Regions from separate parts of the Faecalibacterium duncaniae genome, predicted to be linked through region 1. Evidence: a T-box and tRNA genes for the amino acid it is inferred to sense, from the RefSeq annotation. Region 1 holds a T-box; the other holds one or more tRNA genes.
What was found. A T-box is a leader RNA that pairs with one kind of tRNA and senses whether it is charged. The one in region 1 lies ahead of tyrS (tyrosine--tRNA ligase), so its partner is inferred to be a tRNA-Tyr.
Positions count from the first base shown of each region.

Region 1 (14,952 bases):
GGGCACGGTGCGCAGACCATGCCGGGGAACGGAGCGGGAGCGTTGGTCAGGAAGCGAGCGTAGCTGCCGCCCTGAGCACCGATACCGATCAGGCCATAACGAATCTTTCCTTCAGTCTTTTCCATTTGAATCTTCTCCTTTTTTCTGTTACGTTAGAATTTTGCCAGAATATCGCACAGTGCGTGATACTGTGCGGCGTAACCTTCAGCACCGTTTTTATACTTGTTCTCACGGATGATGTTCTTTGCATCCGTGGTCTCAAGGCTCTGCAGGCTGTCAAACAGCACCAGATGCGGCTCAAGGGTCAGGAAGCCGGTATAGCCCTCTTCCACGATGGCCTTGTGCAGCAGCTCGGGGATCTTTCCCTCGCCGGTACCGCAGAGCACATTCTCCTTGTCGGTAGAAACGGCATCCTTGATGTGGATATATACAATGTACGGGCGGAGAGCATCCCAGCATTTGGCGGTATCCTCGCCGCACTGTACAAAGTTTGCAAAGTCGAATGCGGACTTGAAGTGCGCGCTGTTCAGCGTCTGCATCAGGTCAACACAGCGGGAAAGAACATCACCATAGATATCCTTCTCGTTTTCGTGCATCAGGATCACGTCGTGCTTTTCAGCAATGGCAATGAACTTGCGCAGCTTCTCGATGACAGCGTCACGATAGTCGGCAGGATCCTTGCCTTCCGGCATAAAGAAGCTGAACATGCGGATGTACTTGCAATTCAGGACCTTAGCGATCTCGCACAGCGTTTCCAGCTGAGCACACTGCTTTTCAAAGCCCTCTTCATCGTCGATCTTGACCTTGCCAATGGGACTGCCCAGGCTGGAAACGCCAACACCAGCGGCCTGCAGGCGGGGCAGCAGATCGGTCTTGACTTCCTCAACGGTAAAGTCAGCGATTCCCTTTTTATCTGCACTGCGCAGGCTGATGTACTGCATTCCAAGCTCACGGACTGTCTTGAGCTGCTCATCAAAAGAAGAGCTGATCTCATCGGCAAAGCCGGAAATATAAATATCCTTCATAAAAATCTCCTTTTTTGTGTAGGATACAAGCCTTACTGTAACTAATATATCACAATTGTTAAAAAAATGCCGCACAAATCTTTTTTGGTTTTTTTAGCACATTGTGCAACAGTTTTTGCCGTTTTGTTGCATATCATAAAACAAGGTGCATCAAACCAATCTTGTGGGGTGAAAAAGGGAGAAAAACTGTGCAAAATGTCCATCTTTGACTTTGATTTTTTGGCAGCGAAAAACAGAACAGCAGGATTTACAATGTGAATGGCACAGGATTTACACACGACAATCATCGAACAAACTGATATATTAGGTCTTGGAGATCGGCTCCTTTGATTCTTAAGGGCCGTGGCAGACTTTTAAGAATCGAAAAGGCTGTACATCATCGGCTACACCTGCCAGTGCGTCGTTACCAAGTCGGCTCAGTCCTGCCTGACCAATGACCCTGAGCAGCGTCCCTACTTCACCATTTTTCTGGGCTGGTGCGGAGCACACCGCTTTCTGGAGCACCGCTGGAAACTGGGCATCTTCTACCTGCTTGTCGGCTGGACCGGTCTCGGCCTTGCATTTGCTCTGGTTGACCTCCTGATTGCGCTCCCCATCGCGAAGGATGAAAATGGAATGATCGAAATCTGATCTCCGTTTCATGACACGCAAAATCCCCTCAGAGCTCTGACAATGCTGTCAGAAATCTCTGAGGGGATTTTTCTATGCATGTGGTAGAAGATCTCATACTCTGCATGGCGGTGCCATCCGCCGGGGATACGTGTAATCTGCAGATAGAACAAGCCAAATGCATCCGCTGGGAACAACTCCTCTTTCCGCAAGTCCGCCATCCCGTCTCACCCTTCTCAGCGAAGATAGAACGAAGCCATACATTTGGCCAGATCCTCTGGTCGTTCTGCAAAGTTTCCATAGCGCCAGCTGTTGAAAAAACCCATATATGCCCCGATGAACGAGTTGCGGAAGTATCGATTTTCGCCCGGCAATGAAACGGGCCATGGCACAAACTGTCTTGCATCCCCGACTTCGATGTTGGAGATCAGAACAAGGATGATCTTCTCGCTCAACGCATCACTGAAAAAACTGGTCAGATGGCAATCCATCAGGACACAAAGGTTCTTTCGCTCCGCATACGTCCAGCGGAACAGCGCAGTCAGGTTTTTTTCCAGGGTACTGTACGCAGGCAACTGCCCCGCAAGCAGGGTCATCTGCCGGTCGAGATAGTAATCCAGCACATCGTCCTTGGATTCAAAGCTGCGGTAAAAGGTGGTTCGGTCGAGGTCTGCCATGTGACACAGCTCTGTGACGGAGATCTTTTCCAGCGGCTTTTTCATTAAAAGCTGAAACAGTGCCGTACAAAATGCATCCTGATTTTTCTGCGCAACGGGGTTGATATGGTTCGTGTACATTGTGCGCTGTGTTCAGCTCCTTCCTCAAAATGATTGGCTTTATTGTACCATATTCTCTGAAATCTGCAAACAATCACATTACAGATGCAAAAACGATGCGAGAATCTTTTTTGTACAGAAACAGAATAACAAAAAAGTCCTATAAACCAGACGAAATTCATCGTAGATTCATAGGACTTTTGGAGCTACTGACCTGATTCGAACAGGCGACCTGCTCATTACGAGTGAGCTGCTCTACCAGCTGAGCCACAGTAGCACGCGTTCTGCAACGATAGATAGTTTAGCATAAAAGAGAATACCTGTCAAGTACTCCCTACGCAAAAACAATTCCGGAACTTTGCAAAAAGCCATCTCGTAATGATTTGCCCTATTCAATTCTTATCGTAAGCTTCACGAACTCTTTTGCCAGGGAATTTTTTCAGCTCATATAAGTTTCGCCTGCCCTGCCAGATACAGCATTCCCACTGCCGCACCGCAAAGTGGCAGGAGCAGAAACAGCATCCAGGCAAACTGACCCAAAAGCGCGCCTGTGCTGGGGGCCTGTCCTCCGCGCCCGAAGGCGGCTGAACAGAGCCTTCCGCTTACCTGCAGTGCGGATGCGCCGAACGTGCACAGCGTTCCGGCCGCAAGGGATGCAGGGATACCGCAGACACAGAGCAGCACAAATGCTGTCCGTGGGTTCAAATCCACAAGCAGCCTGGACGAAAGCAATCCAGAGCCTGTCCCATACAGCATCGCAAAAAGGAAGATGGGCAGCGGCCCAAGGGCAGAAAGCCCCAGGAACAGCACTGCCGTCAGTGCACCTGCCACAGTGAAAAATTCCGTTCGGAACAGGCGCACTGCCCCGGCGGCATCCTGCACAGAAAACAGGCTCTGCCAGCAGTTCAGGTAATAGGAAAGCGTTTCAGCATCGCCTGCCACACAACGTGCTGCTGCCACACCCGCCAGAAAGGTCCCCAGAAGGTACGCCGCCGACAGAAGGATAGTTTCCCTGCTCAGCTTGCTTCGGCGCGCAGCGGCTCTCTCCGGTGTGTTTCCGTACCTCTCAGAGAACGCCGCCGGGATGGATCGCCTTTCTTCCTGCGATGTCTCAGGAAGAACTCCACCGTTCTTCTGTTTTAGCTGCTCTTCCTGTGCTGTCGGCATGATTGCTTCGGGCAGTGCCTTTGCCGCTGCGGTTTCCGGTGTTTCCTGATAGACCCACATACTTCCCTGTCCTCCTGTTTTTCTGCTGTAAATTCTCAATGCCGGTGCCGTTCTGTACGCAGGATGCTGAACACCCCGCCCAGACAGCCAAAAACGAATACCAGTGCAAAGCGGGTCAGCTGCATTTCCGTTGGTTCAATGCCCTCCGAAAGACCGAATCCTAGCAGAAGCAGAACAAACAGTCCGCCCTGTACAGCACCACAGATAAGGCCTCTGCTGTGATAGAAAAACGCCATGAGCCAGCCGCTGCAAAAGCTCCCGGCACAGACAATGGCACTGACCATGGGCCAGGCAGTGCTCTGCGCAAGGCTCTGGTTTGCCATCAGGTAGGCCAGCCCGGCCATGCAGGCGGCGGTGAATATCCCACCAATGCCGAATGCGGCCAGTGCTTCCAGGATGGGTAACTTCTTCTGTTCCAACATAAAAACCCGCCTCCCTGCACTACTGTATGCAGAGGGGCGGGTAAAAAAGACCTTGCTTTTAGAGATTACTTCTTTGCGTTGGCAGGAGCATTGTCCATGTTCAGCTTCTCAACAGAGCTGATCGCATTCTTGGTGAAGCGGATCTTCACACGGTCGGAACCGGTCTCCAGAACAAAGGTGTCATCCTTGATGGCGACCACACGGCCAACAATACCGCCGATGGTCACGACCTGATCACCGATCTCCAGAGCTGCACGCATGGCAGCATCCTTCTTCTCCTGCTTCTTCTGGGGACGATAGATCATAAAGTAGAGCAGGACCAGCATCAGAGCCAGGGTGAAGAACAGGCTGATATAGCTTTCAGTGGTAGTAGTCAGAAATTGCATGGGACAAAGTCTCCTCTCAAAATTCAGATAAACTCATTATAACCGCTTCTGCTCCCTCTTGCAAGGGAAAAGCATGAAAAAGCTCAAATTCTTGTATCCAGCAGCTTGACATAACGGTCATGGAAGGTGGTAAAGGTGCCTGCATCCAACTCATCGCGGATACGCTCCATCAGGTGGTTGTAGAACCACAGGTTGTGCATAACGGCCAGACGCATGCCCAGCAGCTCCTCTGCCTTGAACAGGTGGCGGATATAGGCACGGGAGTAGTTCCGGCAGGCCGGGCAGCCGCAGGTGGGGTCAATGGGGCGCTCGTCCCGCTCATACTTTGCGTTCTTGATATTGATGATGCCGCCCCAGGTGTTCAGGTGGCCATGGCGGGCATTGCGGCTGGGCATGACGCAGTCAAACAGATCCACGCCGCGGGAAACTGCCTCGATCATGTTGCCAGGGGTGCCGACACCCATCAGATAGCGGATCTTATCCTTGGGCATATAAGGCTCCACCTCGCTGATCATCTCGTACATCACCTCAGCAGGCTCACCCACGGCCAGACCGCCGATGGCGTAGCCGTCCAGCTCCAGCTCCGCGATCTGCTTCATGTGCTCTACACGCAGATCAGCAAAGGTGCATCCCTGATTGATGCCGAACAGCAGCTGGTCGGGGTTGGTGGCCTTGCCCTCCTGCTTCAGGCGGGCCATCTCAGCCTTGCAGCGCTTGAGCCAGCGGGTGGTGCGCTCACAGCTGGCTTTGGAGTACGCGTGCTGGGCAGGATTCTCCACACACTCATCAAAGGCCATTGCGATGGTGGAGCCCAGGTTTGCCTGGATCTGCATACTTTCCTCAGGGCCCATAAAGATGCGGTGGCCGTCCAGATGAGAGGCAAAGGTCACGCCTTCTTCCGTGATCTTACGCAGCTTAGACAGGCTGAACACCTGGAATCCGCCGCTGTCGGTCAGGATGGGGCCGTTCCAGCGGGTAAACTTGTGCAGGCCGCCCATATCGGCTACCAGCTGATCACCGGGGCGCAGATGCAGGTGGTAGGTGTTGCAGAGCATTACCTGGGTGCCGATCTGCTGCAGATCCTGCGCGGACAGGCCGCCCTTGATGGCACCGGCGGTGGCAACATTCTGGAAGGCAGGGGTCTGCACCGTGCCGTGCACGGTCTTGAACTCGCCCCGCCGGGCGTTGTGCTCCTGCTTGAGCAGCTTAAAAGTGGTCAAAGAAGGCATAAGTTTTTTCCTTTCTGTGTACGGAAAACAGCCGTACAGCCTTGTGCCGCCGGGCAGGCGGCAGGTTCAGAAGTGGTGGATACCGAGCTGCCGAAACGGTTCCGGCAGTGTTTTGGGCTTTTGGGAGAGCGGGTGCTGAGGGATCACAGGATCAGCATCGCATCGCCGAAGGAAAAGAAGCGGTACTTTTCCTCTACGGCAACTTTATAGGCAGCCATGGTCTTTTCGTAGCCGTAGAGGGCAGAGACCAGCATGATGAGGGTGCTTTCCGGCAGGTGGAAGTTGGTGATCAGGCCATCGATGCAGTTGAACTTGACACCCGGGTAGAGAAAAATAGAGGTATTGCCGCTGCAGGCCTTGATCTCACCATATTTTGCGGCGGCGGCTTCCAGCGTACGGCAGCTGGTGGTGCCAACGGCGATCACGCGGTGCCCGGCGGCCTTGGTTTCCCGGATGCGCTGAGCAGTCTCCTCGCTGATGGAATACCACTCACTGTGCATCTTGTGATCCGAGATCTCGTCCTCCTGCACGGGGCGGAAGGTTCCCAGACCCACATGCAGGGTAACCTCGGCAATGCCGACACCCTTGGAACGGATGGTATCCATCAGCTCCGGGGTGAAGTGCAGGCCTGCCGTGGGTGCAGCAGCGCTGCCCAGCTCCTTGGCATAGACCGTCTGATACTGGCTCTGATCTTCCAACTGCTTGGTGATGTAGGGTGGCAATGGCATCTTGCCAAATTCATCCAGTTTTTCATAAAGGGTCTCGGTGTCATAATAGAATGTAACAAACTTGTTGCCATCCTCCAGCGTTTCGTCCACCACAGCGGTCAGGGTGCCGTCACCAAAACTGACCTTGGTGCCGGGCTGCATCCGCTTGCCGGGCTTTGCCAGGCACTCCCACTGATCTCCCTTGACCTGCCGCAGAAGCAGCAGCTCGCACACAGCACCGGTAGGCTGCTTGACACCCACGATGCGGGCGGGCAGCACCTTGGAGTTGTTGACCACCAGCAGGTCACCCGGCTCAAGATATTCCGGCAGATCGCGGAAGATCCGGTGCTGGATGCTGTCGTCCTTCTGGCTCAGAACCATGAGCCGGGCCGAGTCTCTGGGGTCTGCAGGCTCCTGTGCAATGAGTTCTTTGGGTAAATCATACCAAAAATCTTTTTTTAACATACTTTGCATTTGCCTTTCCGATGATTGACACGAGTGCCGTATCAATGTTATCATAAAATCTGTATAAACAGTATCTATTATATTGCAAGGTCGGCTGGTTTGCAAGCCGTGTTCGATGTAAATTTGCTTTTATTGAAAGGAAAGGTGCTGGAAATGGAAAAACAGTATAAAGTTGGTATCGTTGGTGCAACGGGCATGGTGGGGCAGCGTTTTGTGACCCTGCTTGAGAATCATCCCTGGTTCAAGCTGACCACGCTGGCCGCGTCCGGCCGCAGCGCAGGCAAGACCTATGAGGATGCCGTTGGCAGCCGCTGGGCAATGACCACCCCGATGCCCGAGAGCGTCAAGAAGATGGTCGTGCTGGATGCCGCCAAGGTGGAAGAGGTCGCTTCTCAGGTCGATTTCATCTTCTGCGCAGTCAATATGCCCAAGGCCGAGATCAAGGCACTGGAAGAGGCTTACGCAAAGGCCGAGTGCCCTGTGGTCTCCAACAACAGCGCAAACCGCTTTACCCCGGATGTTCCCATGGTCGTGCCTGAGATCAACGCGGACCACATTGAGATCATCCCTGCCCAGCGCAAGCGTCTGGGTACCAAGCGCGGCTTCATTGCGGTCAAGTCCAACTGCAGCCTGCAAAGCTATGTGCCTGCCCTGCATCCTCTGATGAAGGAGTTTGGTGTCAACAAGGCTCTGGTCTGCACCTATCAGGCCATTTCCGGTGCAGGCAAGACCTTTGACCGGATGCCCGAGATCGTAGATAACGTCATCCCCTACATCGGCGGTGAGGAAGAGAAGAGCGAGCGCGAGCCGCTGAAGCTGTGGGGCCACATCGAGGGCGATCAGATCGTCAACGCCGAGAAGCCCACGATCACTGCGCAGTGCTTCCGTGTCCCCGTTTCTGACGGCCACACCGCCGCCGTGTTTGTAAGCTTTGACAAAAAGCCCACCCAGGAGCAGATGCTCGAGGCCTGGGCTAACTTCCGCGGCCCTGCACAGGAACTGAACCTGCCCAGCGCACCCAAGCAGTTCCTGCACTACTTCACTGAGCCCGATCGTCCTCAGCCCAAGCTGGATCGCAACACAGAGAACGGCATGGCTGTCTGCATCGGCCGCCTGCGCGAGGACACCCTGTTTGACTACAAGTTCGCCTGCATGAGCCACAACACCCTGCGCGGCGCTGCCGGCGGTGCCGTGCTGCTGGCTGAGCTGCTGGCAGCAAAGGGCTATTTTGACTGAACAACACGTTCCTGACGGAGCGTACAAAGGAGTTTTATACTATGAAGAATCCTGTCTTTACCGGCGCGGCGGTGGCAATCATCACCCCCATGTACGAAGATGGCAGCATCAACTTTGATGAGCTGGGCCGCATCATTGAAGATCAGATCGCACGGGGCACCGATGCTATTGTGATCTGCGGAACTACCGGCGAATGCTCTACCATGACCGATGAGGAGCAACTGGCCGCCATCAAGTTTACGGTCGAGACGGTCAATCACCGGGTGCCTGTTATTGCGGGTGCTGGTTCCAATGATACCGATCACGGCTGTGCACTGGCAGCAAAGTCTGCTGCCTGCGGTGCCGATGCCCTGCTGCTTGTGACCCCCTATTACAACAAGACCACACAGGCAGGTCTGGTGGCCCACTTTACCGCTATGGCCGAGGCGGGCGGCATCCCGGTTATCCTGTATAATGTACCTTCCCGTACCGGTCTGAACATCACCCCCGAGACAGCACTGGAGCTGAGCCGGAATCCGCTCATCAACGGCATCAAGGAGGCCTCCGGCAACATCTCTCAGGTGGCCAAGATCGCTCAGCTGTGCGGCGACGAGCTGAACATCTACTCTGGCAACGATGATCAGGTGGTCCCCCTGCTGTCTCTGGGCGGCAAAGGTGTCATCAGTGTGGTCTCCAATGTCAAGCCTGAGTTGGTGCACAACTGCTGCAAGGCATGGTTTGAGGGCGACACCAAAACTGCCTGCAAGCTGCAGCTGGAGATCCTGCCCTTGGCGGATGCACTCTTCTGCGAAGTAAATCCCATCCCTGTCAAGTACGCCATGAATGTGCTGGGCTGGGAGGCCGGTCCCTGCCGTCTGCCGCTGGTCGAGCCCAGTGATGCCCACAAGGAGAAGATCGAGCAGGCACTGGAGGCCGAAGGTCTGATTCAGGAATAAACAAAACAGCGCACAATGCCCGGTGGAAATGGTTCCTCCCGGGCATTTGCCGTTACAACAGAAAACGAGGAAACAAAAATGACGGATATTATCATTCAGGGCATTGGCGGCCGGATGGGTCACGCCCTCTGCGAGATGATTGCAAACCGGAGTGACTGCCGCGTGGTCGCCGGGATCGACCAGCAGGACGGTGAGCAGAACGGCATCCCCGTATACGACAGTCTGGATAAGCTGGACGGCAAGGGCGATGTCATCATTGATTTCAGCGCTCCTGTTGCTGTGGAAAAGGCACTGACCTATTGCGAAGCACACAAGATGCCCATCGTGGTCTGCACCACTGGTCTTTCCGAAGAGCTGCAGCTGAAGGTGGTGCAGCTGTCCCGCATTGTGCCCGTGTTCAAGAGCGCCAACATGTCCATCGGCATCAACCTGCTGTCGGAGCTGTGCAAGCGTGCATCGGCCATTCTGGGTGCAGACTATGATGTGGAGATCGTGGAGCAGCACCACCACAACAAGCTGGATGCCCCCAGCGGCACTGCCCTGATGCTGGCCGATGCCATCAACGAAGAGAATAACGGCGCATATCATTATGTTTACGACCGTTCCTCTGTACGCCAGAAGCGCGACCCCAAGGAGATCGGCATCAGCTCCGTGCGCGGAGGCAGCATCGTGGGCGACCACGAGGTGCTGTTCTGCGGTCCGGACGAGGTCATCACCCTCAAGCATACTGCATATTCCCGCAGTGTTTTTGCAAATGGCGCAATAAATGCTGCTGTCTATCTTGCAAAAAAGGAGCCGGGCCTGTACAATATGGGTAACATGATCGCAGAGCTGTAAGGTCTCTGCGTCTTCCACCATTTTGAGCGGCAGGAGGGCTGACGGAATGGAGCAGGCAAGACACGCGGCATCCACGAAACGACATGCGCGGCACGAACCGCAGAACCGGCGAAAACGAAAACCCGTTTTTCTGAGGATGATGGGAGTGCTGCTGGTGGCTGGTGCGGCGTTGGCCTGCTTTGGCTTCTGGCGCTTCCAGACTCCCGGCATCGTACTTGGCCCCTTTGAGGACGAGCCTTCGACCGCTGAAAGCGTTCCCCCGCCCGAACCGGAACCGCAGCCTGTTACAACCACACTGCGTTTTTCGGCCACCGGGGATAATCTGATCCATGCTCCCATCTACAAACAGGCAGCCCGCCGGGCAGCGGAAGGCCAGCGATATAATTTTGACTACTGCTACGAGCACCTGCTGGATTTTTATGCCGCGCAGGATGTAAACTGGATCAACCAGGAAACACTCTGCAGCAAGGAACTGGAGCCTTCCACCTATCCCTGCTTTTCTACCCCCGGTGAATGCGCAGAGGCTCTTTACCGGGCAGGCATCCGGGTGTTTAGTCTTTCCAACAACCACACCTACGATAAAGGTGCCAAAGGTATCGCAGCAACGCTGCGGTTCTGGGACGAGATGCCGGAAGATGTGGTCACGACCGGCCTGTGGTACGGAAAGAGCGATTATGGTACTATCCCCCTGCAGACGGTAAACGGTGTGACGATCGCCTACCTCTCCTACACCGACCACACCAATGGCATCCCGCAGAGCAGTGCAATGACAGCCAATGTCATCTACACCAGCCAGCGGGATGTGATGGAACAACAGGTACGCAGGGCGCGTGAGCTGGCCGATTTCGTGGTGGTGGGAGTTCACTGGGGCGTGGAGGATAGCCACAAGATCACCCAGACCCAGCGGGACCTCGCCCAGCAGCTTTCCGACTGGGGTGCGGATGTTATTCTGGGCACGCACCCTCATGTGGTGCAGGATGCCGAGTGGAAAACCTCTGTGGATGGCCGCCAGACCTTTGTAGCCTATTCCCTGGGAAATTTCCTCAGCACCCAGAGCAAACCGGATCAACTCATCGGTGCCATCCTGACACTGGAGCTGAACAAGACGACGGACCCGGATGGCAGCGTTCACTGCGCTGTCGCTTCCCCGCAATTACATCCCACCGTGACCCACTATGATGCCGGTAAATCCAACGTCCGCACCTACCTCTTCCGGGATTACACGTCGGAGCTGGCGCAGGCGCACGGTGTCCGGGCCGCCTACCCCAGCTTTGGGATAGAGTACATTCAGAACGTATTACAAGCCAATATTAACAGCGCGTTTTTGACGCTCGCCTGAATTTGCAGCCCTTTGGGGCAGATTGGAGTGTTCATTATGTATGGTGTTTCCAAAATCAACATTGAGCCCAGCCTGATGATGATCAGTGTGCAGGATGTGGAGTTCAAGGGCAACAGCCTGGCCCGCTACCTGCAGATCTTTGCCGATACCGGCGTTGTGGTAGATATGATCAGTCAGAGCGCCCCTCACGGTACCAACATTGATTTCAGCTTTACCGCATCTGCCAGTGATCTGACACTGGTGATGAAGGCCATCTCTGCCGCCAATCTCGACAAGGATGCCAAGGCTTCCCCGCTGATCAGCGTCGGTTACTCCAAACTGAACCTCTTCGGTGAGGACATGGTCACCAACTGCGGTGTAGCTGCCCGGGCCCTGAACGCACTGGCCATGGCTGACATCGAGGTTCTGCTCATCACCACCAGCGATCTGGATATTTCTCTGCTGGTGCGCAGTGAGAACGAGGACTCCGCTTACGATGTGCTGAAGAAGGCCTTTGAGCTGTAAGTGCCCTTCTCTATAAACATTACACAAACGTAAAAAGCCCGGCGGTATCCGATTTATGGATACCGCCGGGCTTTTATCATACGCTGTTTCTAAAAGATTACAGGGTCACTTTGTGGTAGATCTTCTTGCCCTTCTTGATGACGATACCGTTCTTCAGCTGATCAGCGGTAAAGCTGACAGTGGGAGCAGCTACCTTTTCACCATCCACCAGGACACCGCCCTGCACAACCAGGCGGCGGGCCTCGCCGTTGGAAGCGGCCAGACCGGCCTTGACCATGAGGGTCAGGATGCCGATGGAGCCATCGGTCAGATCCGCTTCGGTCAGCTGAGTGGAGGGCATGTGCTCAGTGTCGGCAGCACCGCTGAATAGGGCACGGGCAGCGTTCTGGGCCTTCTCAGCCTCTTCCTCGCCGTGCACCATTTTGGTCAGCTCGTAGGCCAGGATCTCCTTGGCCTCGTTCAGACGCTGATCCTTCCAGGTGCTCATCTCATCAATCTGCTCCAGCGGAAGGAAGGTCAGCATCCGGATGCACTTCATCACATCAGCATCGCCGACATTGCGCCAGTACTGGTAGAACTCAAAGGGACTGGTCTTGTTGGGGTCGAGCCAGACCGCATTGCCTGCAGTCTTGCCCATCTTCTTGCCCTGAGAATCAGTCAGCAGAGTAATGGTCATCGCGTAGGCATCCTTGCCCAGCTTGCGGCGGATCAGCTCAGTGCCGCCCAGCATGTTGCTCCACTGGTCATCGCCGCCGAACTGCATATTGCAGCCGTAGTGCTGGAACATGTAGTAGAAGTCGTAGCTCTGCATGATCATGTAGTTGAACTCAAGGAAGGACAGGCCCTTCTCCATGCGCTGCTCATAACACTTGGCGCGGAGCATGTTGTTGACGGAGAAGCAGGCACCCACATCACGCAGCAGCTCAACATAATTCAGGTTCAGCAGCCAGTCGGCATTGTTCAGCATCAGAGCCTTGCCCTCAGAAAAATCGATGAACTTCTCCATCTGCTTCTTGAAGCAGGCTGCATTGTGAGCAATATCCTCCTTGGTCAGCATTTTGCGCATATCGGTACGGCCAGAGGGGTCACCGATCATGGTGGTGCCGCCGCCGATCAGGGCAATGGGCTTATTGCCAGCCATCTGCAAGCGCTTCATCAGGGTCAGGGCCATAAAATGGCCTGCAGTCAGGCTGTCTGCAGTGCAGTCAAAGCCAATATAGAAAGTGGCCTTGCCGTTGTTGATGAGGTCAATGATCTCATTGTCGGTGATCTGGGCTACCAGACCGCGAGCCTGCAGTTCTTCGTAAAGGGTCATGGGATTATCCTCCTGTTTTATCGGGCAGAGGACAAAAGAAAACGCCCCCTGCCAAAAATGAATTTGGCAGAGGGCGAGAAAATCGCGGTACCACCTCTGTTTGCCGCCCCCTCACGGAAACGGCCTCACGAGTGCGCCCCACAGAGATGGGATACACTCCTGCGTTTGTAACGCTCGCACGCGGCACAGCCTACTAGCCAAAGCATTCAGCCTGCAACTCCGGGAGGTATTTCCCCTGTTGTTCTGCACACCCCTTGCACCAACCGGGGTCTCTCTGGGCAGACACTAACAAGGTACTTGTTCCCTTCAACGTCTTTCAACAAAAATCAGTTTAGCACAAATCAGCAGGGTTGTCAATCACCGGTTTCATGCTCGGCCAGCCCCAGCATCTCTCTGGCATTGGCACGGGAAAGCTCCGTGACATGGTCACCAGAAATGATATGCGCCAGTGCGTCCACTCTTCCCTCGGTATCCAGCGGGTGGATCTCGGTATAGGTTCGCTCATTCGTGATATTCTTCTGGATAAGCAGATGGCAGTCGGCCAGTGCAGCGATCTGCGCTGTGTGGGTGATGCAGAGGATCTGGTGATCTTTTGCGCTCTGTTTGAGCACCTCACCGATGCGGCTGGCCGCCTTGCCGGATACGCCGCTGTCGATCTCATCGTAGATGACCGTAGGCACTGCGTCCTTATCGGCCATGGCATTTTTGATTGCCAGCGTGATACGGCTCAGTTCACCGCCGGAAGCGATTTTTGCCAGCGGCTTGGGATCCTCACCGGGGTTTGTGGAAATATAAAACTCCACGCTGTCCTGGCCATGGCTGGCCAACGGGCCGCGGGTATGGCGCAGGGTCATGCGGACACCGGGCATGTTCAAAAAATCCAGTGTGCCGGAGATGCGCCTGTTCAATTCCTCAAAGGCTTTCAGGCGGGTCTGGGTCAGCACCTCGGCCTTATCCCGGGCAAGTACATAGAGCCGATGCTTTTCAGCCTGCAGATGCTCTGTCCGCTCCTGTGAGAATTGGATGCGGTCCAGCTCTTCCCTTGCCTGCTGTCCAAAGGCGATGATATCTTCCACAGTATCACCGTATTTTCGCTTGAGCTTGTAGATCAGATCCATCCGCTGTTCGATCTCATCCAGCTCTGCATCATTCGTCTCGTAGCCCTCCAGCCGCCCGATCAGGTCAGCAGAAAGGTCTTTTGCGGTGTAATAAAGATCCAGCAGCTGTCCGGCGGCAGCAGAAAGGCCGCTGTCCAGTTGGGCGGCTCCATCGATCGCATTGGAGGCTTCCCCCAGCAGATCAACGGCACCCGGGGCATCATCTCCGCCCGAAAGCAGCGCATAGCTCTGGGAGATGCGCTCCCGGATGGTGGAGGCATTTGCCAGCACCTTACGGCGGGCCATCAGCGTCTCCTCTTCGCCTGCGGTCAGGCTGGCATCCTCGATCTCCTGTACCTGATAACTCAGCAGATCGATCTTTCGCTGTTTTTCACCCTCATCGGTGATGATGGCATCCAGCTCCTTTTTGACCTTGATAAGCTCCCGGTAAACAGCATAATACTCCTGATACACCGCCCCGTTCTGGGCGTAGGCATCCAGGATACCCTCATGGCGGGCCGGGTTCAACAGGCCTACGGAATCGTGCTGGCCGTTGATGTTGATGAGCCCACCGCACAGTTCCCGCAGAATGGCTGCTGTGGCAGGCATTCCGTTGATGCGGCAGGTGCTCTTGCCCTCGGCAGTGATCTCACGGCTCAGGGTCAGCGCTTCTGAGCGCTCATATCCTGCCTTTTCCAGGCTGTCCAGCACTGCAGGCGGAACATCATCAAATGCCGCCCGGATGACTGCTTTTGCAGCCCCCGTGCGCACCAGATCCTTGGAGGTGCGGTTGCCCAGAATGGCATTGATGGAGTCGATCAGGATAGATTTGCCCGCACCGGT
Region 1 is NZ_CP048437.1:1,551,115-1,566,066, reverse strand. It holds gene GXM22_RS07610 (Gfo/Idh/MocA family protein) at 1-125, opposite strand, end outside; gene GXM22_RS07605 (sugar phosphate isomerase/epimerase family protein) at 153-1,025, opposite strand; gene GXM22_RS15245 (hypothetical protein) at 1,359-1,667, opposite strand; gene GXM22_RS07595 (hypothetical protein) at 1,871-2,311, opposite strand; tRNA gene GXM22_RS07590 (tRNA-Thr) at 2,612-2,687, opposite strand; gene GXM22_RS07585 (hypothetical protein) at 2,855-3,637, opposite strand; gene GXM22_RS07580 (TIGR04086 family membrane protein) at 3,673-4,059, opposite strand; gene yajC (preprotein translocase subunit YajC) at 4,125-4,445, opposite strand; gene tgt (tRNA guanosine(34) transglycosylase Tgt) at 4,529-5,674, opposite strand; gene queA (tRNA preQ1(34) S-adenosylmethionine ribosyltransferase-isomerase QueA) at 5,818-6,846, opposite strand; gene asd (aspartate-semialdehyde dehydrogenase) at 7,000-8,082, shown strand; gene dapA (4-hydroxy-tetrahydrodipicolinate synthase) at 8,124-9,017, shown strand; gene dapB (4-hydroxy-tetrahydrodipicolinate reductase) at 9,096-9,854, shown strand; gene GXM22_RS07545 (CapA family protein) at 9,901-11,193, shown strand; gene GXM22_RS07540 (ACT domain-containing protein) at 11,230-11,697, shown strand; gene tyrS (tyrosine--tRNA ligase) at 11,795-13,012, opposite strand; T-box leader at 13,079-13,331, opposite strand; gene recN (DNA repair protein RecN) at 13,366-14,952, opposite strand, start outside.

Region 2 (14,952 bases), 500 kb from region 1:
TGGACATCGTGCCCAAGCTGGCGGATAAATGCGCGGGCCTGCGCATCTTCAAGGACGAAAACGACAAGCTGAACCTCAGTGCAAAGGACCTGGGCTATTCGGCACTGGTGGTCAGCCAGTTCACGCTCTACGGCGACACGAAAAAGGGCTACCGCCCCAGCTTTATCAAAGCGGCCCGGGCCCCGCTTGCGGTGGATGCCTACGAGCTGTTCCTTGCCGAGATGAACCGGCAGGGCCTCAGAGACGTGCAGCACGGCGAGTTCGGCGCGGATATGCAGGTGTCTCTGGTGAACGAGGGGCCCTGCACCATTGTCATCGACACGGACGAGTGGGTGCACCACTCGTAACGGCCCGCCCCCGGCAAAGCCGGAACATCTGAACAGTTAGAAGGATATAGGATATGAAAGCATTTCATCTTCTCGGCGCTGCGCCGCTTTATACCAACAGCTTTGTCCTGATCTCCGATGCGGGCCATGCAGTGGTCATTGACCCCGCCGCCGAAGTGCAGGAGTACGATAAAATTTTCAAAGAGAACAACGCGACGCTCACCACCATCCTCTGCACCCACGGCCACTATGACCATGTGGGCAGTGCAGGGGTGCTGAGCCGGGAGTGGAAGGCCCGGATCTACTGTGAGCCTGCCGACTGCAGGGGCAGCCAGCTCTTTCCCCTGAAAAGCGCGGACAGCGGCTATCAGGAGGGGGAAAAGCTCACCGTGGATGAGCTGACCTTTACCGTCTGGCACACCCCCGGCCATACCGAGGGCGGTGTGGTGCTGCTGTGCGGGGACTATCTCTTTGTGGGCGATACCGTGTTCCAGGGCAGCATTGGCCGCACCGATCTGGAGGGCGGCAGTATGCAGAAAATGGATGCCAGCCTGCGCAAGCTGGCGGGCCTGCCCATCCCCAAAGAGACCCAGCTGCTGCCCGGCCACGGGGATTTTTCCACCCTTGGCGAGGAACTGGCGAACAATTACTATATCCGCAGCGCCCTGCGCGGCGGGAATGCGGACTTTTAAGGATAAAGAGAGAAAAACATGAAGATTTATATTACCGGCCTGCCCTCCGGCTACGAGGTGGAGCATCTGGTGCGCCTGTTTTACCCTATGGCTCCGCTCACCCTCACCCCGCCGGAAGAGGGCGAGGACTGTGTCTGGGCCGAGAAAAAAGAGGATAGTCTGTACGCCATGGTGCGGGAGCAGGGCCAGAGCAGGGATGCGGCGGCTCCATTGCCCCGCCCCGTGGAAGCAGGCGGCGAGACGGTGGAGTTCACCCTTGCCAGCCTGACCTACGACCTGCTGCGGAGCTGGACCGGCATCCGCCCGCCCTGGGGCAAGATGACCGGCGTGCGCCCAGTGAGGCTCATCCACGACAAGCGGGCCGCGGGCTGGACCGAAGCCGACATCGACCGGTTCTTTCTGGAGCGTTTTGACTGCTCCCGGCAGAAGTACGACATGGCCAAGGCCATCGCCGACCTGCAGGAGCCCATCCTGAAGCTGGGCAGCGCCCCCAAAACGTACAGCCTGTATCTCGGCATCCCGTTCTGCCCCTCCCGGTGCAGCTACTGCAGCTTTGTCAGCTGCAACCTTGACCGGGACCGCAAGCTGGTGCAGCCCTATGTGGACTGCCTGTGCAGAGAGGTGGAGGCCATCCGGGAGCAGGCCGACAAGGCGGGACTGAAGCTGTGCAGCATCTATATCGGCGGTGGCACCCCCACCAGCCTGTCCGCTGACCAGCTCCGCCAGCTCATGGGTACGGTGCGGGAGAACTTTGACCTTTCCAAGGTGGTGGAGTACACGGTGGAGGCGGGCCGCCCTGACTGCACCGATGCCGAAAAGCTGGCTGTCATCAAAGAGTATGGTGCCACCCGCATTTCCATCAACCCCCAGACCTTCTCGGACGAGGTGCTGGCGGGCATTGGCCGCAGGCACTCGGCGCAGGATATCCTGGACTGCTATGCCGATGCCCGGAGGGCGGGCCATGAGGACATCAACATGGACCTCATCGCGGGCCTGCCCGGCGATACGGTCGCGGGCTTTGAGCACAGCCTGCGGCAGGCCATCGCGCTGAACCCTGAGAACATCACCGTTCACACCCTGACCCTCAAGCGGGCCTCCCGCATCGTCATCGAGGACCAGAAGGAGAACGACTACGCAGACGTAGCGGCCATGCTGGAAAAATGCCAGCTGCTGGCCGATGCAGGATATCGCCCCTATTACCTCTATCGCCAGAAGAACACCCTGCAGAATCTGGAAAATGTGGGCTGGTGCAAGCCGGGCCACGAGGGGTACTATAATATCTATATCATGGAGGAAGTCCAGACCATCCTTTCGGCCGGAGCAGGCGGCAGCACCAAGCTGGTGGCCGACGGCGGCCGACGGATGCAGCGCATCTTCAATTTCAAGTATCCGACAGAGTATATCCAGCGCTTTGCGGAGGTACTGGAGCGCAAAAAAGGAGTGGCTGATTTTTATGATCACGATTTGGGTCCCGAAACGTCTGGTTGAAGTCGGGCTGTACAACGTTGCCGCCCGCAGTCCGCAGGAACTTGCCGCCCTGAGTGAGCAGAGCTACCGCGACCGCGTGAAGTACGCCGCCGAAAAGGTGCGCCTTTCCGGCACCAAGATCGTCATGCTCACCGGCCCGTCGGCCAGCGGCAAGACCACCAGCGCCCACAAGCTGGCCGAGGAGCTGATCCGGCAGGGAACATACGCCCATGTGGTCAGCCTGGATAATTTTTTCCGTGGGGCGGAGTTCTACCCCCGACTGCCCGACGGTACCCTGGATTACGAAAACCCCGATACCATGGATCTGCCCCTTGTCCGGCAGTGCCTGCATGAGCTGAGCGAGACGGGCCGGACCACCCTGCCCATCTATGATTTTGCCAACGAGCGGCGCTCCGACGAGACCGAGGCCGTGGACCTGCAGGGCGGTGTCTGCATCGTGGAGGGCATCCATGCCCTGAATCCGGAGCTCACCGGCCTTGTGCCTGCGGAGGATGTCTACCGCATCTACGCCGGCCTGCGGGAGGAATACGCCATCGACGGCCGCCGGGTCATCAACACCCAGGACATCCGCCTGTGCCGCCGCACCCTGCGGGACGCTGCCGCCCGGGGCCGCAGCCCCGAAAAGACCCTTGCCATGTGGGACCGGGTGCTGGACGGCGAGACCCGGTATATCAAGGGCTTCAAGACCACGGCGGACTTTCTGCTGGACACCTCCTTTACCTATGAGCTGGGCCTGATCTCCAGGCTGCTGGGCATCGTGCGCCGCCAGTTCACGCTGGAGGGCCACAACGCCGAGCTCTGGGACGAGACTGCCCGCCGCTTTGAGCACGTGGTCCCGCTGGATCTGGAGCTTCTGCCCGCCGACAGTATGCTGCGGGAGTTCTACGGCAGTGCCGTAAAATAAAATCGCGCTCTGCGGGGAAAATGTTCCATTCTCTTGTTCAAATGCGAAAAAATTGTTTCCAAATCCGCACGAAACTGTAAAAGTTGTGAGGGATTCGTTGCAATCAGTGCCTGAGTGCGCTATAATGAAACCATCATCTGACAGCACACACAGGGCCAATGCCCGTAAGAGAGGTGTCATTATGGATTTCAATAAGATCAAGGAAATGGGTCTGGAATATGCGGAAAAGGGCCGCAATGCCGCCATGGATCTGGCAGAGCGCGGCAGAACGCAGGCAAAGATCGTCTCGGAGCAGACCAAGCTTGCCCGGGCACAGCGTCAGCTGGGTGCACTGGTCTACAGCCTGGCCAAGGGCAACGAGGAGAACCAGCCCCTTGTGGATAAGTATATCGAGATGATCGGCAGCATCGAGGCAGATCTGAACGCCCTCAAAGAGAGCCTTGGCCCCGCTGCCGAGGTCATCACCCACGATCTGGACGAGGAGCCCGCCGAGGACAGCGGCATCACCATTGAGCCGACCGTGGAAAAGGACAAAAAGCCTGACACGGACAAAAAGACCTGCCCCCAGTGCGGCGCGCCGGTCTCTGAGGATGCGCTGTTCTGCAACAGGTGCGGCGCACAGCTGTAACGCAAAAGCCTTGAAAGGGCGGTGTCCCCGTAGGGGGATGCCGCCCTTTCTGCACAGAAACAGGGCAAAGTGTGAAAATTCTGGAAACAATTGAAATGAAAAGCCGGAAAATGCGCTTGTCCCCTTGAAAAATCGCAGATTCTGCGGTACAATCGAGCTCAGGTTTTTGAGCAGAGGAAAGGGGAGTGCACCCATGCAGGACTGGCCCGAACGGGAACGCTACACGGCGGAGGATCTGCTGCAGATCATCCGCATTCTGCGTGACAGAGAAAACGGCTGCCCCTGGGATAAGGTGCAGACCCACGCTTCCATCCGGAAGAATTTTCTGGAGGAGACCTGCGAGGCGCTGGAAGCCATTGATGCCGACGACGCAGCCATGATGCGCGAGGAGCTGGGCGACGTGCTGATGCAGGTGGCGTTCCATACCGTCATTGAGGAAGAGCGGGGCCGGTTCGATTTCGAGCAGGTCTGCCGGGAGGTGTGCGAGAAGCTGGTGTTCCGGCACCCGAACATCTTTGCCTCTTCGGCGGCTGAAAATGCCGGTATAAACAGCTGGGATGCGCTCAAAAATAAGGAAAAGGGCCGCACCACGCTGGCGGATGAGCTGAACACGGTTCCGGCTACCCTGCCCGCCCTGATGTATGCCCAGAAGATGCAGAAGCGTGCCGCCCGCAAGGGCGCGTTTGCGCAGACGGCAGAGGATGCCGCCGCTGCCCTGAAGGCTGCCGAGCGAGGCTGGGAGGAAGCGGTGCCGGAAAATGCCGCCGAGCGGGCCGGGGCGCTGCTGTTTGCAGCGGCCAATGCCATGCGGCTGGCCGGTGTGGACGCGGAAGAGGCCCTGACCTTTGCATCCGGGCGGTTCCGTCAGGAGCTGCTGCAAAAGACCGAAGATTCAGACGAGCAGGAACGCCCTGCCACTGTCTGATAGAAAAAGCTGAGTAAAATTTTGTGGAGGTACCCCATTATGACCAAGACCGATCTGATCGCACAGGTTGCAGCAAACACCGAGATGAGCAAGAAGAGCGCCGAGCTGGCTGTCAACGCCGCTTTCGACGCACTGAGCAAGGCAATGGCTGAGGGTGAGAAGATCACCATCTCTGGCTTTGGCACTTTTGAGATCCGTGAGCGCGCAGAGCGCCAGGGCATCAACCCCCGCACCCGTGAGCCCATTACCATCGCTGCTTCCAAGAGCATTGTCTTTAAGCCGGGCAAGGCTCTGAAGGATACCCTGTAAGTTTGATCTTTGCCGCCGGGGCCGCAGTGGTTCCGGCGGTTTTTTTGTAAAACCTCTCAGTCAACGCTTCGCGTTGCCAGTTCCCCTGTCCGGAGGTGCGGCGGTGGACAAAGCGCAATGATGGAGAGGGCCTGCTTTTCTGGAGGATCATAACATGAGACTGGATAAATACCTGAAAGTTTCGCGGCTCATCAAGCGCCGCACCGTGGCAAATGAGGTGGCCGATGCGGGCCGCATCCTCATCAATGGCAAGATCGCCAAGGCCAGCCAGGCGGTCAAGGAAGGGGACATCATCGAGGTCACCTTCGGCAACCGGCCCATCAAGGTAAAGGTGCTCTCTGATGTGGAGCCCCGCACCAAGGATGTGGCCCGGGAGATGTACGAAATCATTTCGGAATAACCTCTCAGGTGCTTTGCACCAGCTCCCCTAATAGGGGAGCCAGGTTTATGCTGCTGCATCTTTGCCTCGCCTATTAGGAGAGGTGGCAGCCCGAAGGGCTGACGGAGAGGTTCTATCCCGCAAGCTGTTTGCATAACCTTCACCAGAAGGGGGAGAGGTGCATGGCAGAGCAGGCGGGGAACAGCGACCTCATCCTGGAGAACCGGGAAAAGCTGACGGTAACAGGGGTCAGGCGGGTACTGCAGTGCAATGCGGAGAGCGCCGCCATTGAAACAGCCCGGGGCGTGCTGCAGCTGGCCGGGGCACAGCTCAACGTGACCAGCCTCGACCTCGACAGCGGGGAAGTGAAGCTGACGGGCCGCATCGACACGGTGGAGTACACCGCCGCGCGCACCCCGGGCGGCTTTCTGTCCCGGCTGCTCCGCTGATGGCACCGGCCCTTGCGCCCGCACTCATCGGGCAGGAGGCGGCTGCCTGCGCCCTGCTGGGCCTTGTGCTGGGCAGCGTGCGCGCGGTGTTTCCGGTCAGGGGGCGGGCGGCGTTCCTGCCGGATATGGCCCTTGTGGGGGCTGTCCTGCTGGGGCTGCAGAGCTATGCCGCCGCCCTGAGCGCCGGGGGCGTGCTGCGGTGGTATATGCCGGGCAGCGCCTTTCTCTGTGCTTTTGGGGCCGAACGGCTTCTGCGGCCTGCCCTGCAGGCAATGGAACAGGGGCTGTTCTGGCTGGCGGCGGGGCCGCTCCGGCTGGCCCGGCGGGCATTGCAGCCGCTGGCAGCAGCCCGCAAAAACCGGGCGGAGCAGGCCAGAGCGCGCCGCGCGCAAAAAAGAAGCGCAAAAAAACCGAAAAAGAACTTGCCAAGCACACGGCGGTTGTTGTATAATTCTAACGTATCAAAGTAAGAGTACAGGCGTTTCGGGCCTGCTGAGCACAGGAGGCGCTGAAAAATGGCAAATACCACCCGGAAAAAGCGCAGACGCAGCCCGTTTGTGCGGACGATCCTTCGTCTTTTCTTCATTCTGCTGCTGTTGAGTATGCTGGTGGCCTACATCTCCAATCAGGTGTCCATCAGTTCCCGGCGTGCGGAATTGCAGACGCTGAGCGAGCAGATCGAACAGCAAAAGACCCAGAACGAGGAGATGAAGCGCATCCTCAGCGGCGATGCTGACGATGTGACCGAGTGGGTCGCCCGGGATTCTTACAACTACGCAGCCCCCAACGAGCGCATCTTTGTGGATGTGACCGGCAACTGAGGGCACACCCCGCCGGGCAGCTCTGCGGACAGACCCGGTGCCCCCACAAAAAGAGAGCAAGGAGTATTGAGTTTTGGCAATTGAGGTAGGGAACGTACTGGAAGGCCGTGTGACCGGCGTAAAGCCCTTTGGCGCGTTTGTTGCGCTGCCTGAGGGCAAATCGGGCATGGTCCACATTTCCGAGGTGTCCAATGAATATGTGCAGGATATCAACACGGTGCTGCACGACGGCGATGCTGTGAAGGTGCAGGTCATCAACATTGCACCGGACGGCAAGATCGCGCTGTCCATCAAGCGGCTGCTGTCGCCGGCACCCCGTCAGCCGCGCAGTGACCGTGGGCCCCGGCCCGGCGGCCCGCGCCAGAACAGCCCCCGCGAGGGCGGCCATTTCGGCAATTCCCGCGGCGGCGGACGGCCCCCTCGTGAGGGCGGGCGCGGCCCTGCCCGGGACGCTGCACCCCGTGTGTGGCAGCCCAAGGCCCCGGCCAAGAGCGATAACCTGAGCTTTGAGGATATGATGAGCCGCTTCAAGAGCCAGAGCGAGGAAAAGATGGCCGACCTCGACCACGAGACCAACAACCGCCGCGGCGGCGGTTATGCACCGCGCTCCCGCCGCGGCCGCTGAGCCATAGAACGAACCTGGCCTGCCCCAGCGGGGCGGGCCTGTTTTTTGGTGGTGCGGCAACGCCCACGGACAAGAAAGGAACCAGAATGCCTGCAAAATTTGAACTGATCGCACCCTGCTTCTTTGGCTGCGAGGCAACTGCGAAATTTGAGCTGACCCGCATCGGGGCCGAGAACATCCGGGTAGGGGATGGCCGCCTGACCTTTGCGGGCGGGCCGGAGATGATCGCTGCCGCCAACCTGAACCTGCGCACGGTGGAGCGCGTGATGCTGCTCCTCAACACCTACCCCGCTTCCACCTTCGATGAGCTGTTTGACGGCGTGTACAGCATCCCCTGGGAAGAGCTGCTGCCCGCCGATGCCGCCTTCCCTGTGACCGGCTCTTCCCTGAACAGCCAGCTCACCAGTGTGCCTGCCTGCCAGAGCATCATCAAAAAGGCTGTGGTCAAGCGCCTGATGAACAAGCATCATACCTCTGTTTTGCCCGAGACCGGCGCGGAGTACAAGATCCGTTTCATGCTGCGCAAGAATGTCTGCGAGATCATGCTGGATACCACCGGCGAGGGCCTGCACAAGCGCGGCTACCGCCGCAACGCCATGGAGGCCCCCATCCGTGAGACGCTGGCCGCGACCATTGCCGACCTGGGCCGTGTCCGCCGCGACAGTCTGGTGGAAGATCCCTTCTGCGGCAGCGGTACTCTGCTGATCGAAGCCGCCCAGAAGGCCATGAATATTGCCCCCGGCCTCAAGCGCCGCTTTGCCGCCGAGCGTTACAGCTTTGTACCCGCTTCCCTCTGGGCCGAGCAGCGCCAGAAAGCGCTGGCAGAGTCCAAGCTGGATGTGGGCTTTGAAGCCTTTGGCTACGATATCGACCCCGCCGCCGTGGCACTGGCCAATGCCAACGCAAAGCTGGCCGGTGTGGAAAAGCGCTGCCATTTTGAGGTGGCCGATGTCGCTGACTTTGCGGCAAAGCCCGAAGCCATCGTTCTGACCAATCCCCCGTACGGCGAGCGGATGAACACCATCGAGGGTGCCGCCAAGCTGGCCCGCACCCTGGGCCGGCAGATGGCCGAGCATCCCTGCGCGGGCCTGTACGCCATCACTGCCGATATGGAGTTTGAGAGCCACTACGGCAAGCGCGCCAACAAGCGCCGCAAGATGTACAACGGTATGATCCCCTGCCAGCTGTATATGTACTATGAGGCCCCCAAGTTTGAGCACAAGGCAAAGCCGATGCCCAAGCAGGGCTTTGACGGGAAGCGTACCGTTGAGTTCAAGAAAAAGTAAACAGGAGAACAAAAAGACATGGACGGTCGGATGCGGCCTTATCTTCCGGAGCTTACCATCCGGGATTATAATATCTACCAATGGTACCTGCGGGGCGTGCAGTATCAGCTGAACACGACCTACGGGCTCTACTCGTGCAGTCTGCTGCAGCACAACGGGGTTCTGTTTGCACTGCTGTCAGACAGCCTGGCCGGGCGGGAGGCGACCTGCAAAAAGGTGCGCCTGCCCTGGACGCTCTGCTGGAGGCCGATGATGTGCCAGACCCAGGGCATCCGGCTGGCCGCGCAGGTGGAGGTGCTGCTGGGCTGGCATAAGCTGCAGGACCGCCGCAGTGACGAGCTGCCCTTCAAACAGCGGGTGAAGCGCACCATCGACCGCATCCTGCTCCGCCGCGCCTATGAAAAGGCCGTGCGGGAGAACCCCGCGCTGGAGCGGCTGTTTGAACAGGAGCAGGAGCAGGCGATCGTTCAGATGAACCTGAACGCCAAGAACTACACCGAGGTTGCCGAGCCTATGAGCAACATCTACGGCGCGCTCTACTCCACGCTTGCCACCGATGAGAACAGCCAGCGCAAGAGTATGCGCTATATCGGCAGCTGCATCGGGCGGGTGTTCTACCTGCTGGATAAGGCGGGCCGTGTGGCCGATGACAAGCGGGCCGAGCGGTACAATGTGTATCTGGTCAATGGTGTCGAGGACCCCGGTGCTGCACTGGAAAATGCCCGGCGGCAGTCGCTGGCTGCGGCAAACGATCTGGTGCGCGCCTACGGGATGCTGGATGTCAAGCTGAACAAGAGCCTGATCGACAATATTATGATCCTGGGCCTGCGCCATGCGGTGGAGCCGCTGGACCCGGAGAACCAGCCCGTGCGCTGGGAGCTGCCGTGAAGGCCCGCAAGAGCTGGGCGATGGCCTACTGCGGCATGGCGGCTGCCCTGAGCGTGGCCCTGATGCTGCTGGGGGCCGTGGTGCCGGTGCTGATGTTCATTGCCCCGGCGGTGGCCAGCCTGCTCATCGCTACGGTCTGCGTGGAGTGCGGCAGGACCATGGCCCTGACAGCCTACGGAGCGGTGAGCCTGCTCAGCCTGCTCTTTGTGCCGGATAAGGAGGTGGCGCTGGTCTTTGTGTTCCTGCTGGGGTATTACCCACTGGTCAAGCCCCGGTTTGAGCGCATCCGTCTGCCGCTGGTGCGGGTGCTGTGCAAGCTGCTGCTCTGCAACGGTGCCGTGCTGGCCATGTACGGGCTGGTGCTGCTGCTGGTGCCTGCGGGCAGCATTTCGCAGGAGCTGAAGACCACCGCGCTGGTGGTCTCGCTGGCCACCCTTGCCATGGGCAACGTGGCTTTTCTGCTGTATGACCGGGCGCTCCACAACCTGCTGCAGGTGTATCAGCTGGTGTGGCGGCCGAAACTGCATAAGATGCTGGGAAAAAGATAATGGGTCAAACCCCTCAGGCGGGCTTACGCCCGCCAGCCCCCCTAATAGTGGGGTCTTTGGCATTTCGTAAAGTTTCCCTATATACACAAACTGTATTGCTCTGCCAAGGCCGCCCCTAGTAGGGGCGGTGTCATCCCGAAGGGATGACGGTGGGGTTTAATAGCAGGGCTTTGTCTAAGAGGATTCTAATTGAGAGGAGTGATGTCTACCACCAGTTGACACAAAGCGCCGGGCCACACGGGTGACAGCCGTGAGGGTGACGAGGAGAGGAATCATCGAAAAATTCGGCGGATGTTTCTCCGGCTGACCATGGGCTATACCAGCCGCAGAGAGGGGCAAAAATCGGCAGTGATACCGTAACAGATCCCCTCAAAGAAAGCCATACAAGAACATAAACTGTTACAGGAGGCTGACAGCTGTGCTGCGCGCGTTTTTTGCGCCGGGCTGTCGGCATGGAGGTGTTTTGTATGTGTGGCATTGTTGGTTATGTTGGAAAACGGAACGCACAGGATGTTTTGCTGGATGGTCTGGAAAAGCTGGAGTACCGCGGCTATGATTCCGCCGGTGTGGCGCTGGCTTTGGAGGGCGGCATCCGGGTGGTCAAGAGCAAGGGCCGTCTGGCGGAGCTGCGCAAGCGGCTGGCGGTGGAGGCCCTGGCCCGGAGCGGCTGCGGCATCGGCCACACCCGGTGGGCGACCCACGGGGAGCCCAGCGATGTGAACAGCCACCCGCATTCCACGCCCCGGGTGAGCATCGTCCACAACGGCATCATCGAGAACTATGGTGTGCTGAAGGAGCGGCTCGTGGCCAAGGGCTATACCTTTGAGAGCGAGACCGACACCGAGGTCCTGGTCAAGCTCATCGACAGCTGCTATGAGGGGGAGCCCCTCAAGGCTCTGCGCGCCGCTCTGGCCATGGTGCGGGGCAGCTATGCGCTGGCTGTCCTGTTCCGGGATTTCCCGGATACCCTGTTCGCGGTCAAGCGGGAGAGCCCGCTCATCGTGGGCTGGGGCGAAGAGGAAAACTTTATTGCGTCGGATATCCCGGCGCTGCTGAAATATACCCGCCGGTACAGCGTGCTGGAAGAGGGGGACATGGCGGTGGTGAACGCCGACGGCATCCGCTTCTACAATGAGTTCGCGGAGCCGGTGGAGCGGGAAGTTCTGACCGCCAACTGGGATCAGGAAGCCGCTGAAAAGGGCGGCTACCCGCACTTCATGCTGAAGGAGATCAACGAACAGCCTGCGGCCATCACGGCCACGGTGAGCCCCCGTGTGGAGAACGGTCTGCCCGACCTGCGCGTTCCTGAGCTGACGGATGAGCGGCTGCGCCGCATCGGCACGGTGCATCTGGTGGGCTGCGGCACGGCCATGCACGCGGGCATGGTGGGCAAGGCTGCCATTGAGGCGCTGGCCCGGGTGCCTGCACAGGTGGAGATCGCCAGCGAGTTCCGCTACCGGAACCCCATCCTGCGGCCGGAGGACCTGGTCATCATCATCAGCCAGTCGGGCGAGACCAGCGATACGCTGGCCGCCCTCAAGCTGGCCAAGAGCCGGGGCGTGCCGGTGCTGGCCATTGTGAACGTGGTGGGCAGCAGCATTGCCCGCGCGGCGGACTATGTCATGTACACCTATGCCGGTCCTGAGATCGCCGTGGCCTCTACCAAGGCCTACATGGTGCAGATGTGCGTGCTCTACCTGTTCGCCCTGCGGCTGGCTTACGCCCGGGGAATGCAGACCGATGCCGAGATCCGCCGCCTGACGGCAGAGCTGCTCCGGGCTGGGGAGGTCATCAAGCCCCGCCTGGCCGATTGTGAGCAGATCAAGTATCTGGCCAGCCGTTTCGTCAATACCCAGAGCTGCTTCTTCATCGGCCGCGGGTTCGACTATTCGCTCTCGCTGGAGGGCAGCCTGAAGCTGAAGGAAATCAGCTATGTCCACTCGGATGCTTATGCGGCGGGTGAACTCAAGCATGGCACCATCAGTCTGGTAACAGACGGCGTGCCGGTGATCGCTCTTGCCACCCAGAAGCAGGTCTACGAAAAGACCATCTCCAACGTCAAGGAGACCAAGAGCCGCGGCGCGAAGGTCCTGCTCTTCACCACCCGGGATGCCGTGGTGCCCGATGGCGTGGCCGACTATGTGGTGCGTCTGGATGACTACGATGACCTGCTGATGCCCCTGCAGCTCATCGTTCCGCTGCAGCTGTTTGCCTACTATATGGCTGTTCTGCGCGGCTGTGATGTGGATAAGCCCCGCAATCTCGCCAAGAGCGTGACCGTGGAATAATCGTAGAATCAGAAATCAAGCCTTGCCAAACCCGCCCGCTGGTGGTATACTATCTAGGTAACCGATGCTGGTGTGGCGCAATGGCAGCGCAACTGATTTGTAATCAGTGGGTTGCAGGTTCAACTCCTGTCACCAGCTCCAAAAAGACCTCAAAACGGAAAACGTTTTGGGGTCTTTTGCTGTTATAGAAAGTGCTTTTATTGCGGTAAAACGCAGGAAAATAGAGAACGACAGAAAAAGAGAAAATCCGTGGAAAAAGTAGTTGACAAATGCCACTTCAGATGATAAAATATACAGGCAGTCAGCGATGACTGCAAATAGAATATGGGCGTGTTCCCGAGTGGCCAATGGGGACAGACTGTAAATCTGCTGCTTTTCAGCTTCGGTGGTTCGAATCCACCCGCGCCCACCAAGAACTCCAGTATCCGAACCGGGTACTGGAGTTTCTGTTTTGTAATAACCTTCCCGGAGGCTAGGCGGGTGGATTCGAACAGCTGCGGCCCCGTCGCAGAAGAAGGGGCAAAAACAGCCCGGTGGGCTGTTTTTAGCAGCGCGGCTTGCGTAATCCACCCGCGCCCATAAAAAGACCGCCAGCGTAGAGATACGCTGGCGATTTTCTGTTTGCAGAAGGATTGAGTTTTCATGCGGGTGGGTTCGAACAGCTGCGGCCTGTGGTTTTTGGAGACAACTGCTCTGCCAACTGAGCGAATACGGCATGAAAAAAGCGCCCCTGCGCGGCTGGGCAAAGATGCTTACATTATTTGGTTGTTACGATCCCATTTCTTCATAGACAGGACACTTGAGACAAATTTGGTGGGCTATCTCCCAACTGCAAGGCGGCTTGTCGTCGCCCTTCAGGCAGAGAATGTCATCGCCAATATTGGAGACCTCGAAGCATAGTCCACAGTCGATTTTTCGATTGTAAATGGGACAAAACCATTCTTCGAGTTTTACATCGTCACTAATGCGGAATTCCATGCTTTTTGACCACCTCCATCAATTTCTTTCCGCCCTCGTCCAACGGGCCAATGCTGGATACGTTTCCGTCCTGCCCAACGGCAACAAAGCCAAGCTCGGAATAATAACAGGTTTGAGTGCCATTGCGCTGAGACATTGCAACCTTGGAAGAACGAATGATGCATTCTGTATCCATCGGTCCCATGCCACGCTCTGCCCAGTACTACAAAACGTACGTGCTTGCAAAGTTCAAAACGTTGGGCGCTGGCGGGGATTCGATAAGCTTACCTCTGGTCTTTATTGTACCAGTTTCCCGCATCTGCTGCAACTCTGTATTGGCTGCATCGAAACGTTTTTGTTTACGGGCAATGAAGCCAACCTTACTGCTGGCACTGCTACCAAACCCTGCCACGTTGGTGCGGGCGCTGTCGGCTCTGCCGTCGGCCTTGGCATGGAGCTGGCGGCACGGCGCGGAAAACACTGCAGGTGTTAAATCAGATAACGGTTTCGTTTGAGATCGGGGGTGTCACTGGCCCGCCTGCATGGCGAGCGGTGCACCCCTGATCTTTTTGCCGGAACAAAAAAGAAAAGCACCGTACTTCCTACGAAGTACAGTGCTTTTTTGGTGGAGAATAGCGGGATCGAACCGCTGACCTCTTGCATGCCATGCAAGCGCTCTCCCAGCTGAGCTAATCCCCCACATATTCGGTTGGTGTCTTGCGACGTGAGTTATTATACCAGCCGGGCGGGCGGTTGTCAACACCCAATTTGAAAAAGTTTGCAAAAACAAAAAAGCCCTGCCGGGCACAGAGCCGGGCAGGGCGCGGAACAAAGTGAGGATGGGTTAGGCCTTTGCGTGCTGGCGGTCAAAGATCTGCGGAGCCACACGGCAGAGCAGAACGGCGGCCACCATGGTCAGCAGGGTCTCAGGCAGCATGTAGCTGCCGTTGTACACCAGGCTGTAAGTCCAGGCAGACAGGCCTTCGTTCAGGTTGCCCCAGACCAGCACACCGGACAGGAAGCTGCACATAAAGCGCAGGAAGCCTGCCATAAAGGTGCCCACGGCCACGCCGACCATCCGGTTCTTGAAGGGGCGGGCAAAGAACTCGGCAGTGCCCAGCGCCATAAAGGCCACCAGATAGTCCAGCAGGACTTCACCCAGGAAATACAGGAAGGTCGGGGTCGGGGGTGCCCAGAAGCCCAGCAGCATCTGCAGGCAGCCGTTGACAAAGCCGGTGAACAGGCCCCACTTCACGCCGTGGCGGAAGGAGACCAGCACAAAGGGCAGCATGCTCAGCAGGGTAACGCTGCCGCCGTTGGGCAGGGTGAAGAACTTGATGTTGCTCAGCACGGTGCCAATGGCGATCATCAGGGCGCACTCCACAAGAATGCGGGTCTTGGAATAGGTTTTTGACATGGGAGATTCCTCTTCTCAGATA
Region 2 is NZ_CP048437.1:1,046,915-1,061,866, forward strand. It holds gene dtd (D-aminoacyl-tRNA deacylase) at 1-347, shown strand, start outside; gene GXM22_RS05000 (MBL fold metallo-hydrolase) at 401-1,018, shown strand; gene hemZ (coproporphyrinogen dehydrogenase HemZ) at 1,037-2,506, shown strand; gene GXM22_RS05010 (uridine kinase family protein) at 2,472-3,410, shown strand; gene GXM22_RS05015 (zinc ribbon domain-containing protein) at 3,592-4,038, shown strand; gene GXM22_RS05020 (MazG family protein) at 4,232-4,963, shown strand; gene GXM22_RS05025 (HU family DNA-binding protein) at 5,003-5,272, shown strand; gene GXM22_RS05030 (RNA-binding S4 domain-containing protein) at 5,427-5,672, shown strand; gene GXM22_RS05035 (YabP/YqfC family sporulation protein) at 5,834-6,100, shown strand; gene GXM22_RS05040 (hypothetical protein) at 6,100-6,570, shown strand; gene GXM22_RS05045 (septum formation initiator family protein) at 6,616-6,921, shown strand; gene GXM22_RS05050 (S1 RNA-binding domain-containing protein) at 6,995-7,546, shown strand; gene GXM22_RS05055 (THUMP domain-containing class I SAM-dependent RNA methyltransferase) at 7,633-8,832, shown strand; gene GXM22_RS05060 (DUF5685 family protein) at 8,851-9,720, shown strand; gene GXM22_RS05065 (hypothetical protein) at 9,717-10,268, shown strand; gene glmS (glutamine--fructose-6-phosphate transaminase (isomerizing)) at 10,736-12,556, shown strand; tRNA gene GXM22_RS05075 (tRNA-Thr) at 12,623-12,697, shown strand; tRNA gene GXM22_RS05080 (tRNA-Tyr) at 12,883-12,968, shown strand; gene GXM22_RS05085 (hypothetical protein) at 13,690-14,028, shown strand; tRNA gene GXM22_RS05090 (tRNA-Ala) at 14,137-14,212, opposite strand; gene thiT (energy-coupled thiamine transporter ThiT) at 14,358-14,930, opposite strand.
Region 2: it encodes a tRNA-Tyr, which carries the amino acid that the T-box ahead of tyrS (tyrosine--tRNA ligase) is inferred to sense. The anticodon was not compared.